2 linked regions of the Prochlorococcus marinus str. NATL2A genome follow. The main gene of each other region encodes a partner of the protein of the gene in region 2 in a complex. Links are inferred from orthologs where the notes say so. Each region holds a gene or a part of one and is shown on either strand. Other genes may lie near its edges.

The links.
Region 1: the proteins of mnmG (region 2) and mnmE are in contact, whole or in part, in a solved structure (PDB 9HIP), measured with the Escherichia coli proteins. The link is inferred for Prochlorococcus marinus str. NATL2A from one-to-one orthologs.

Annotation. Positions count from the first base shown.
Region 1 is NC_007335.2:223,775-227,015, forward strand. The notes cover bases 303-3,241. They hold mnmE (tRNA uridine-5-carboxymethylaminomethyl(34) synthesis GTPase MnmE), read right to left. Parts: upstream 2,500-3,241; coding sequence 1,105-2,499; downstream 303-1,104. Other genes in these bases: nadC (carboxylating nicotinate-nucleotide diphosphorylase), read right to left, coding at 303-805; PMN2A_RS01180 (DUF2062 domain-containing protein), read left to right, coding at 2,570-3,025; PMN2A_RS01185 (RelA/SpoT family protein), read right to left, coding at 3,086-3,241. Also shown: more of nadC, read right to left, coding at 1-302. UniProt on the Escherichia coli protein: Exhibits a very high intrinsic GTPase hydrolysis rate. Involved in the addition of a carboxymethylaminomethyl (cmnm) group at the wobble position (U34) of certain tRNAs, forming tRNA-cmnm(5)s(2)U34.
Region 2 is NC_007335.2:1,777,698-1,786,207, reverse strand. What follows is about bases 2,836-5,798. They hold mnmG (tRNA uridine-5-carboxymethylaminomethyl(34) synthesis enzyme MnmG), read right to left. Parts: upstream 5,321-5,798; coding sequence 3,350-5,320; downstream 2,836-3,349. Other genes in these bases: dnaB (replicative DNA helicase), read right to left, coding at 5,355-5,798; PMN2A_RS09660 (chorismate lyase), read right to left, coding at 2,836-3,344. Outside these bases: NAD-dependent DNA ligase LigA, read right to left, coding at 1-1,054; PMN2A_RS09675 (hypothetical protein), read right to left, coding at 1,073-1,495; PMN2A_RS09670 (SprT family zinc-dependent metalloprotease), read left to right, coding at 1,614-2,165; PMN2A_RS09665 (hypothetical protein), read left to right, coding at 2,219-2,752; more of PMN2A_RS09660, read right to left, coding at 2,757-2,835; more of dnaB, read right to left, coding at 5,799-6,773; rplI (50S ribosomal protein L9), read right to left, coding at 6,831-7,289; PMN2A_RS09640 (acyl-CoA desaturase), read right to left, coding at 7,332-8,261; PMN2A_RS09635 (hypothetical protein), read left to right, coding at 8,341-8,510. UniProt on the Escherichia coli protein: NAD-binding protein involved in the addition of a carboxymethylaminomethyl (cmnm) group at the wobble position (U34) of certain tRNAs, forming tRNA-cmnm(5)s(2)U34.

The sequences.
Region 1 (3,241 bases), 1.6 Mb from region 2 along the record:
AGATTAGATCAATACCTGTAAAAATATAGTCTGATACATTATTGGGATTGATTCCCGAAACTTCAATAACAATATTTTGGGAGACGTATTTGGACTTACTATTTTTTGAAAGTTGACGTAATTCTGGAACTAATTTCTCTATAGCTTGAATAGACATCTCGTCAAGTAAAACCCCATCAGCACCTGCTTTTACAGCTTCTTTCGCTTGGGAGGGAGTTTCTGCTTCGACTATTATTTTTTTTGTCCATGGAATAGTATTTTTTAAGATTTTGATACTCTCGCTAATCCCTTGCGACCATTCAATATGATTTTCTTTCAACATAGCAGCATCATCTAATCCAAGTCTATGATTAATGCCGCCACCACAATGAAAGGCATATTTTTCGAATACTCTTATTCCTGGAGTTGTTTTACGGGTGTCTGCTAACTTCACCTTGGATCCTGATAGTTTAGTTACCAATAGAGCTGTCGATGTAGCAATACCAGAAAGATGCATGGCCACATTCAGACTTACTCGCTCTCCTGCTACTAAGGAAGAGGAAGACCCTTTTAATTCTAGTAGTCTTTGATTCTTTTCAAACTTCTGACCATCCTCTATGAGAAGTTGAATATCAACTTTAGGATCAATTTTTCTAAATATAAGTTTGACCAGATCTCCACCACAAAAAGTCCCGTCCTCTTTCGCAACCCAATGCGCTGATGCACTTCTGTCGTTGAGGACAAATCTTGTGAGATCTCCGTCGCCGAGATCTTCCTCAATCCATGTGTCTAATATTTTATGTAGCTTGGGTGAGCGAAGATCCACAATACAACTAATACATTTATTACTATACCAATCTTAAAACCATTATAAAAAATATCTTCTTCTATTTTCTAATTTCATCTACTTATCTTTATCTTAAAAATTAAAATAGAAATTTTTAATATTTTTTTGTTTGTGATATGTGCATTATATGCTTTAATTAAATTACTCTCGTCTGTTTAGATCTAGTGGATGTTGTTCATAGTGTGAATATTATGGTGGCGATGTTAATTGGAGGGGTTTGTTATTACTTATATTATATTTTTACAATCGACAATAACTAGTAGATAAAAATTGCTTGATTACTTACCAATACAGAATTTTGAAAATATATTATCAAGTAAACTTTCTGTTAAATCCTCTCCTGTTAGTTCTCCTAAATAATTAATAGCTTGTCTTAAATCTATTGTCCAGAAATCCCATGGTAGCTTTTCGTCAAAGACTTTATTAATGTTTTCTAGGGATTTCATCGTTGATTTTGCTAGATCAAGTTGTCTTTCATTTAGAGCAATATCCAATCCATGCGTTTGAGAAGAACCACATTTTTTTAGTAGGTAATTAATCAGATCGTCTTCTCCATTTCCGGTTTTTGCACTTATAATAACTAGATTTTCTTTTTTTAATATATATTTTGGAACTTTTTCAAAAGATTGATCATTCGTTAAATCAGATTTGTTACCAACAATCAAGAGTGGAATATTTATAGGTAATTGTTTTAGTATTGATTCATCCTCGTTAGTCCATCCACTTGAATAATCAAAGATTAATATAATGAGATCAGCATGAATTAAAGTTTTTTTAGTTCTAGAAATACCAATTTTTTCGATGATGTCTTTGGTGTCTCTTAGACCTGCTGTATCAATAAAAGTTACTGGTATTCCTTCTAAGATAATCTCACTTTCCAAAATATCTCTGGTAGTGCCAGGTAGGTCAGTCACAATGGCTTTTTCTTGTTTGGAAAGCCTATTCATTAAGGAGCTTTTCCCTACATTAGGCTTCCCAGTTAGTGCAACTTTTAATCCAGAACGAACCCAAGATCCTCTTTTAGCATTATCAATTAGTTCGTTAAGATCTTTTTTGATTGCGACAATTTCATTCTTTACATGTTTTTCATCTAAAAGTGGTAGATCTTCTTCAAAATCTATTCTTGCTTCAATTTCCGTTAGTTGCTCTATTAATCGTTTTCTAATTGATTGAATCGTAGTTTGAATATTTCCTTCAATTCCATTAATTGCGAGTTCTGCTGCTTTTCGACTCCTTGCTGACACCAGCTCACTAATTGATTCTGCTTGAGTCAGGCTAAGACGACCATTAAGCACTGCTCGTTGACTAAACTCACCTGGTTCCGCTCTTCGCACGCTGGGGAAAGCTAGTATTCTTTCAAGGATCTTCTGGACTGGAATGATTCCACCATGGCAATGAATTTCTACTACATCTTCACCTGTAAAGCTTCTCGGCCCTTTCATTACGAGAATTAAAACTTCATCAATATATTTTTTTCGATTTTCTTCAGTTACATGACCGTAAAGCACTTTGTGAGTGCTCCAATCCTGAATTCCCGGAACATCAACAATATTCTTACTGGTCTCAATTGCAGAGGAGCCAGATATCCTAATGGCAGCAATACTTCCTTGGCCGGGAGAAACGGCAGTTGCAATTGCAGCAATAGTATCTTCAGTAGGGGAAAACGAATTCATTAATCAATAATCACGCAATCTTCACTAAGATCAAATTTAGTTTTCTTTTTGGACCAAGATTTTTTAAAATATGAAAAAAATCTTTCTAAATCTAATACAAAGAATTCGTAAATTTATCTCTTGGCTCTGGAATCAGGAAGGTTCTCCCTCTCAGAGAGCATTAGGGTTGGGCGTAGGGATATTTAGTGGTTGTTTCCCATTCTTTGGTTTGCAAACCTTGATGGGTGTGTTTTTAGCAAAAATCTTCAAGGGAAATAGTATTTTGGCCGCTGTTGGGACCTGGATTAGCAACCCATTTACTTATGTTCCTCTTTATTATTTTAATTATAGACTAGGCTCTTTAATACTCAATAAAAATAAAAATATAGTAGATATTGGCCATATAACTACTAATGAGTTGTGGTCTCAAGGTTGGGACTTGAGTTCTCGGCTGATAATGGGCTCGATATGTATGGGTCTTTTTGCTGGAATAGTTGGAGGACTTGGTCTATATTTCTTGCTCAAAAAAACTTATCATAAAATGTAAATTTTTATATATTAGATATCACTTTTTAAAAATCTTGGATTATTTAAAAAGTTAATTAAATCATGTTCTAGCAATATCTAAAACATCAACCATTGAACGAATTTGGTTAATAGTGATTTCTAATTGATTAACACTTTCCAGCTCAACTTTCAGATCTATGCATTCAGGCTTTCCGTGTGAAGTCTGAACTCTGGCGTCGATTACATTAATACCTCT
Region 2 (8,510 bases):
AGCGACCTACTTGGAAAATTATCTTTCTTAACTTGGTTGCTTTCTCTTCCGCTGGATATTTGACAGCAATTGCCCATCTTGGAGCTTTATTGGTTGCTCCTAATAGATTTTGTATTTCAAATTTATCTATTTTTACTACTATGCCATCAGTTGCATAAGCTAAAAAATCTTTTTTAACTTCCCAATATTTGTAATACTTATTTGCTTCATTTAATGTTTTTGTTGTTTCATATGTAGTATTAACTTTAAACCCAATATTTTTTAAAAACTCAAGTGATTCAGATTGAGAAATTGGTTTTTTAAAATTGTTATCAGTTGGCTCCCAATTTTCTGGAAAATAAAGACTGTATGCGAAGAAGTCAAGTTTTCTAGATGCAACTATTTTGGGATCTAATTGTCTTAATGTTCCAGCACAAGAGTTTCTAGGATTTGCAAAGAGTGGTTGATCATTATTTTTTCTTTCAATATTGAGTTTATTAAATATATTATTGGGCATGAAAGCCTCGCCTCTAATTTCAACCCATAAGGGTGGATTTTCTAATAATAAACGTAAAGGAATTGTCGAAATTGTTCTGATATTAGTAGTGATATCTTCTCCAGTTTTTCCATCTCCACGAGTTGTTGCTCTAGTTAAAATTCCATTTTCATATCTTAATGAAATAGCATTTCCATCAATTTTTAATTCACATATAAGTTCTGGATCATAAACTTTTTTGATATTTTTATTTTCTGAACTTATTAATTTGCTGATCCTTCCGTACCATGCTTCTACTTCGTTTAAATTAAAAGCATTATCTAGACTTAAAAGAGGAATATTATGCTCAACATTTTTGAATCCTTTAGAAGGAACACCTCCTAATCTTTGTGAGGGGCTATCATCAGTAATTAAAGATGGGTGAATATTTTCAATTTCAATTAATTCTCGATAGAGTTGATCATAAACAGAATCGTCTATCTCTGGTGAATCTAATACATAGTAGGAGTAATTTGCTTTATTGAGTAAAGCTCTCAGCTCTTTTATACGTTCAAAATGTTGATTAAAGTTTGAATTCACTTATCACATTCTGCTTAATTATTTATTGGCTTTAGCAATACGATCAATTTGCCAATTTTCGTTGATTTTAATAAAAGTGAAATCCAGCGGCATTTCATTTTTCTTATCTTCTGATTTCAAGCTTAGTGTGAGCATGATTTGATTGTCTTCTATCCTTGGACGCCCTGATTTTAAGTTTCTATATCGATTTAATTGCAAGCTACCCAAAAATTTGATGAAGTCTTGTCTATTGACGTGTGATTTATAAGCTTTTGTCGTAAGTCTATAAGCCCCATCTATTCGGCCAGCTGCAATCTGATCAAAAAACTTTTTCACAAGAGGATTAATCCCTCTAGCACTTACAACGAGTTTAATTGCATTAAAAGTCCAAAACAGGAGAAGTGCGCCAACTCCAACTAAGAGAGCTTTTAAACCAATTGCTTTGATTAAAGCGCTATCCATGTTTTTAATTCCTTTTGATTAAAGAGTCTGACTTATTAGCTATGAGATTAGCTTGTTTGTTATTGATAGTCAGACAGAATGTTATCGAAATAATAAAGCTAATGAGTTCTCTGCATCAATGTCTTTAATACCTGTTTTACCATTATTTCTTAAATTAAACAGACAACATTTTCACAACTCTTTGTTGGAGAAAGGAGTTCCCAGAGTCTCTGTGCGTTGGAGTGATGGTCGGATGCGGACTACGGCTGGGATATATAGACGTAAAACGAATTTCTTAGGAGTTAAAGCTAGTGAAATAATTTTGTCTAGACCAGTATTAGAGAATCTTCCCCAAAAAGCATTAAACAGTACTTTGTGCCACGAAATGATTCATGCTTGGATTGATCTTGTCCTGAAAGTTGAAGAGGCCCATGGGCCTAATTTTCATCAACGTATGGCAGAGATCAATTCCGCTCAAACTGATTTTCAAGTAACAGTTCGTCATTCTTTCCCAATATCAAACAGAATTCCCAAATGGGTGGCAACTTGTCCTTCATGTAAACGAAGTTTTAGTTATCGACGTATTGTCAAAGGCGCTGCCTGTCGTAGTTGTTGTAATAATTATTTTGGAGGTCGATGGGATCAAAAATGTGTGCTTGAATTTCAACCTTTTTCTAGAACTAAAAAATAATTTTCTTCTTTACGGTGATTCACTTGTTGGTTTGAAAGCGTTAAATTTAAAAGATGAGCTCATATAACAATCGTAATCAAATTCGTCAGCGATCTCGGGCACCTCTTGATCGCAGAATGGATAAATGGATACAAACTGGAAAACAGGTTGTAGATGGTGTCGCAGGTAATCGCCCGGGTCAAAGAAGGGGAGGATGGCAAGATAAAGAGACTTCAGCAAATTTCGATAAAGTTGGTCGTTGGATGGAAGAGAAAATTGATTGGTTTTTTGAGGATGATGACGATTGGTTGGATAATGAAGACTTAGATGTTGAACCCTTTCAAGAAAGCTTAAACAATACAAAAAGACCCTTAACTGCTATTTCCTTAAGAGCTCCTAAAGCCTTACCACCTCAGATTGAAAGAAGGAGAAATAATTCTGACGAACTGGATGAATGGCCAGACGATCAATCTTTTAAATTAAATAAGTGGGAAAGAAAAGATAATTTAATTAAGCAAAATACATCGAAATCAAACGATTCTTGTTTAGATGAACGAACTCCTCAAAGAAGAAAAAATATACCAAGATCTAGTCGAAGAAAGTACTAGTTTCTCAAAAAGCCTTCCTTGGAACTGGTCCAAGCCATTTTTCTAACTTTGGGCTAAATACTTCTCTGATTACAGTTAATTCTTTTTGTTCACGAAAAAATCGGTAATGCCTGCTCCAAAAAGGTCCCTCTTCATCGAATTCTAATTTCAGCCAATTGGCATTTACTAAACCCAATCCATCTACCTCTCTAAAAAGTTCTGAGCGTCCTTGGGTGAGGCTTTTCCAGATAGGTTGATCTTTATTGCGCAGATGTTTTTCTGCTTCTTGATAATTCCACCAGCTTTCAGCCCAGGCCAAGGTTAAGTCTCCACATGTCAGCCAAACTTGCCTTCGTATTAAAGGTGGTTCTAGCTCATTGACTTCTTCTGGTACGCCAATTTCATTATTATTTTCCGTTGCCATGGAAATAACTTTTATGGCAACTTCATGTCCAGTTAATAGCTTGAGATGTCTTGTTGGGCTGCCGTCCCCCAATAGCATTAACTGCCAAGCTCCAGACAGCTTATGATTACCTCTCCCTGAAAGAACATTTTCTTTCGATGCTTTCCAAATCACTTCAGGAGAAGGTAATTGAGATTGACGTGAATTCACTGTTATTAATTTGTTATTTGAAGTGAATCTTTTCTTTTAACTTTTTTCATCTTCTCTATTTTTAACCATACAAGAAGTGCAGTTAGATCAGCTTTGCTAACGCCTGGCAGTTGTGCAGCATGCCCAAGGCTTTTTGGCTGAGAAATTGTTAATTTCTCCCTAGCTTCTTTAGATAGTGTTTCTATATTATTGTAATTTAAATTTTTTGGTAATAACTTTTTGCTTTGCTGTTTTAATTGATTTATTTGAGCTTTTTGTCTTTCTAAATAACCACTATATTTAATATCTATCTCCACTCCTTCTTCAACATCTAAAGGAATACTTTGAGTTGTTAAATTAAACGTAATTAAATCTTTATAGTGAATATTTGTTCTTCTGAGAAAATTTGCTAAAGTTAATGATCCTTTTATAGGTGTTCCAGTTGAGGAATATATTTCCTTTGCAGACTTATCACTTTCTTTAATTCTTTCTTTCTCTAGTCTTTCTTTTTCTTGATTGATTAATTGTTGTTTAGCATTAAATATTTTCCATCTTCTTTCATCAATTAACCCTAATTGATAACCAAGAGGAGTTAATCTTCTATCTGCATTATCACCCCTTAGGATTAATCTATACTCACTTCTACTGGTTAACACTCTATATGGTTCTTTTAGATCCTTTGTAACTAAATCGTCAATCATAGTTCCTATATAACTACTTTCTCTTTCAAAAATAATTCCTTCTTTATTGTTTACTAACCTTGCAGCATTTAAGCCTGCTACTAAACCTTGAGCTGCAGCTTCTTCATACCCTGTAGTTCCATTTAATTGGCCTGCACTATATAAGCCACTTATTCTCTTTGTTTCTAGAGTTGCTTCTAATTGTGTGGCTGGTATGTAGTCATATTCAACTGCATAAGCAGGTCTAAGCATCACGCAATTTTGTAAGCCTGGAAGTGTCCTTAAAAGTTCTAATTGTAAGTTTTCGGGCAGTCCAGTTGAGAAACCTTGCACATACATTTCTGGAGTATCTCTACCTTCGGGTTCTAAGAAAATCTGGTGTGAATCTTTATCAGCAAAACGTACAATTTTATCTTCAATGGATGGACAATATCTGGGACCTTTACTATCAATAAAACCTCCATAAATAGGAGTTAAATGAAGATTATTTTTAATAAGTTGGTGAGTTTGTTTTGTTGTTCGAGTGATATGACAACTCATTTGTTCTCCACTTTTCCATGAAAGAGGATCAAAAGAAAAGAATTTATCTGAAGCATCGCTCAATTGCTCATCGAGGGAGTCAAGATCAATAGTTCGTCTATCGACGCGAGCAGGTGTTCCTGTTTTTAAACGATCAGTAGTAAAGCCTAATTTTTTTAATTCTTCAGTTAACCCCTCAGAGGCTTGCTCTCCTGCTCGACCTGCGCTCATAGATTGATTGCCAATCCAAATTCTGCCTCCTAAAAATGTGCCTGTTGTAAGTACAACTGCTTTTGCATGAAAAACGCTTCCAAAATAGGTTTTAATTCCCTTGATAAATCCAATTCTTTCTTGAATTTCTGGTGTTTTTTGGTCAATCTGATTGGGATAATGTTCAACTTCTAGCCCAGTAACCATTGCCTCTCTAATCTTTAAATTTGGCGTGTTTTGCAGAATTTTAAGCATTTCATGTGCATATGATCGCTTATCTGTTTGCGCTCTCAATGCTCTAACTGCAGGCCCTCTGCTTGCGTTAAGCACTCTTTTTTGAAGAGCCGTTAAATCAGCTAATTTTCCGATTATCCCTCCTAGCGCATCAACTTCATGAACTAATTGACTTTTAGCTGGTCCCCCCACTGCGGGATTACATGGCTGCCATGCGATTCGATCTAAATTGAGTGTAAATAAAGCTGTATTCAATCCTAATCTTGCTGAAGTCAGAGCTGCTTCGCAGCCTGCATGACCACCTCCTACAACAATTACGTCAAAACTTTCATTTGAAGATTGTTTAGTAATCATCAATTAAGCATTTAGGAAATAAATTTTCAAACAATTAAGCAGCAAGATTTCTAAATCTAGTGAATTGGGGTTCAAAAAGTAATTTAACTGTTCCAACGGGTCCATTCCGGTGTTTTGTCACGATAACTTCTGTAATTCCTCTATCAGTAGTTTCTGGATTGTAATACTCATCCCTATAAATCATTAGAACCAAGTCCGCATCCTGTTCTATTGAGCCAGATTCACGCAGATCGCTAAGCATTGGTCTTTTATTGGTTCTTGATTCAACTCCTCTACTTAATTGAGATAAAGCGATTACAGGCACTTTAAGTTCTCTTGCCATACCCTTAAGGCCTCTAGTAATCCTTGAGATTTCTTGAACTCGATTATCTGGAGAAGTACCTTCCATTAGTTGAAGATAATCAATCACAATTAGTCCCAGTTCTTTACCTTGTTCAGCAATTAGGCGACGACATAAGGACCTCATCTCAAGAACACTGGAATTTGGTTTGTCATCAATGAAGATTGGTAATTGACCAAGCGTATTAATACCTTGACCAAGTAATGGCCATTCATCTTGTTGCAAACGTCCCGTTCTTAATCGACTGCTCTCAATACCTACCTCGCTTGATAGCAATCTGTAAGTTAGTTGCTCTTTACTCATCTCAAGACTGAATACACAAACAGGTAGGTCATGAAGTTGCGCAACGTTTTTCGCCAAATTAAGAACAATTGAAGTTTTTCCCATTGCTGGTCTTCCTGCAACAATTATTAGATCGCTCCGCTGCAGTCCTTGTGTCATTGCATCCAGATCGTAAAAATTAACTGGTATGCCTGCTACTGATGTACCAAGTGATCTACTCTCTATTTCATTGAAAGTACTTGTCAAAATTTCTGCTGTGGGTGTTAGACCTTTGGATGGTTGCTCTTGGCTAATAGCAAAGATCTTCTGTTCAGCTTGATCAATAGCTTCTTCCATGGGAAGACTTTGATCAAAGCCTAATTTGATTACATCATTTCCAGATTTAATTAATTGTCTACGCAGAAATTTATCGCTAATTAATTTAGCAACTTGTTCGATTGATGCTGTAGATGTAACCCGCTCAACAAGTTCAACTAATCTGTTGTTGCCTCCAACTTTTTCTAAAGAATTTGTATCCGCAAGCCAAGCGCTCATTGCTGTTAAATCTGTAGGCTTGCCCTGGCTATGAAGCATTAATGCAGTTCTATATATTTCTCGATGAGCAGATATGTAAAAAGCTTCAACTTGTAGCAAATCAGCTATACGTCCTATCGCATCAGGATCCAATAAAATTCCACCAAGAACAGATTCTTCTGCTTCTAAATTTTGTGGTGGTATTTGGTCAGGTTGAGCTTCAAAACGAGGCTTCTCAATCTTGGAATTATTAAAAGCTCCAAAATCTCTACCTTGCTTTGAAAAATCCCCGTTATTTGAAGAGGGGGTGCTTATCATTTATCGCTTTTTGGACAAGGACACCTACTTTGGCTTGTTCAGGCAAAGATGCAACTATTAGTAACTTGTAACTTCAAGGTTTATTTCAGCATTTACTTCGTTATGAAGCTTAATTTGCACTTTATATTTACCAACTCCATGTATTTCAGGGATAGATATGTCTCTACGATCTATGTCTTTTTTAGTAGCTTCTTTTACAACTTCTGCTACATCTCCATTTGTTACTGTTCCAAATAAGACTCCATCCTCACCGACTTGTTTTTTGACGGTAAATCTGCCAATCGTTGTCAGAGCTGTTTGGAAATCAATAGCCTCTTGCTTTTTAGCTGCTTCTTTTTCTGCTTGTTTTGCTCTTCTGTGCTCAACTTGTTTTAAAACAGTTGGAGTAACTGGTAACGCTTTTTTGTTGGGTAATAAGAAGTTTCTTGCAAAACCTGGAGCAACCTCAACAAGATCACCATCATTACCAAGACTTTTTATGTCTTCATTCAGAACTACTTGAACTCTCTTAGCCATGGATCGAAAATGAATAAATGCTATTTAATATTGATATTTATATTACGACGCGACAGGGAGTCTAATTTTTTTAGCTAAGCCAATTGCTTTCAAAAAACGTATGTGTTGCCAAGTTAGATCTATTTGTTTGCGTTGAAGGCCATGCTTTGCTGAATTAGGGAAAGCATGATGATTATTGTGCCATCCTTCACCAAATGTAAGTGCTGCTACCCATTTATTATTTTTTGAATTATCCCCACTCTCATACGCAATAGTTCCCCAACAATGAGTTGCTGAATTAACTAGCCAAGTTATGTGATAAACAAAAACGAGTCTTAGAGGTATTCCCCATAGGACCATTGCCCATCCTCCAACTCCAGCTGATTGTCCAATTAAATAAAGTGTTGCGCCTAAGGGTAGTTGCAAAAGTAAAAAATTTTTATTTAAGAACCGATAGTATGGATCTTTGATTAAATCTCCAGAAAGTCTTGGTACCGCTTTCATGGCAGGTACATCTTCAAACATCCATCCCATGTGACTCCACCAGAATCCCTTATTACTGTCATGATGATCAGCTTCAGTATCGGAAAAAGTATGATGATGCCTATGAAGACCGACCCAATCAATTGGTCCATGTTGGCAACTTAATGCTCCACAAGTTGCAAAAAATCTTTCAAGCCATTTTGGAACTTGAAAAGAACGATGTGAAAGAAGGCGATGATATCCTGTCGTTACTCCCAAGCAAGCAGTTACCCAATACAAGAAAATAAATCCAGAAAATGCAAGCCAGCTCCAAAATTGAGCTTGCAAAGTAAATATGGTTAAAGCATGTATTGTCAGCATGAATATGACTGTTCCCCATCTTTTTCTCGCCCTTTTATTCTGAATCCGCCTTGGTACATGGCCTTGAAGCTTCTTCGATGCAGCCATCGCTTTATCGGCAGCAACTGGTTTTTTTAATGGAGCCGAAGCTTCGATCAAACTTGAAACCATTAGTGATCTGTCTACGTTGTGTATATAATATACGATAAGGATCCTAATCAGGTCTATCTATCAATCTTGAATGTGATTTGTGACCTCTAGTTTTCGGGATCAATTAACTGCAGGCAGAAGGGCTATGGCTCATCTAGTGCATGTATGGCATGAGCGTAATGGCTGGTCTCATAAAGTTCTTCCTGCTTTGGCTGAAAGTTTGGATCTAGGTAGAGTTCATAGTTCCCAAATCTCAAATCTACGAAATGG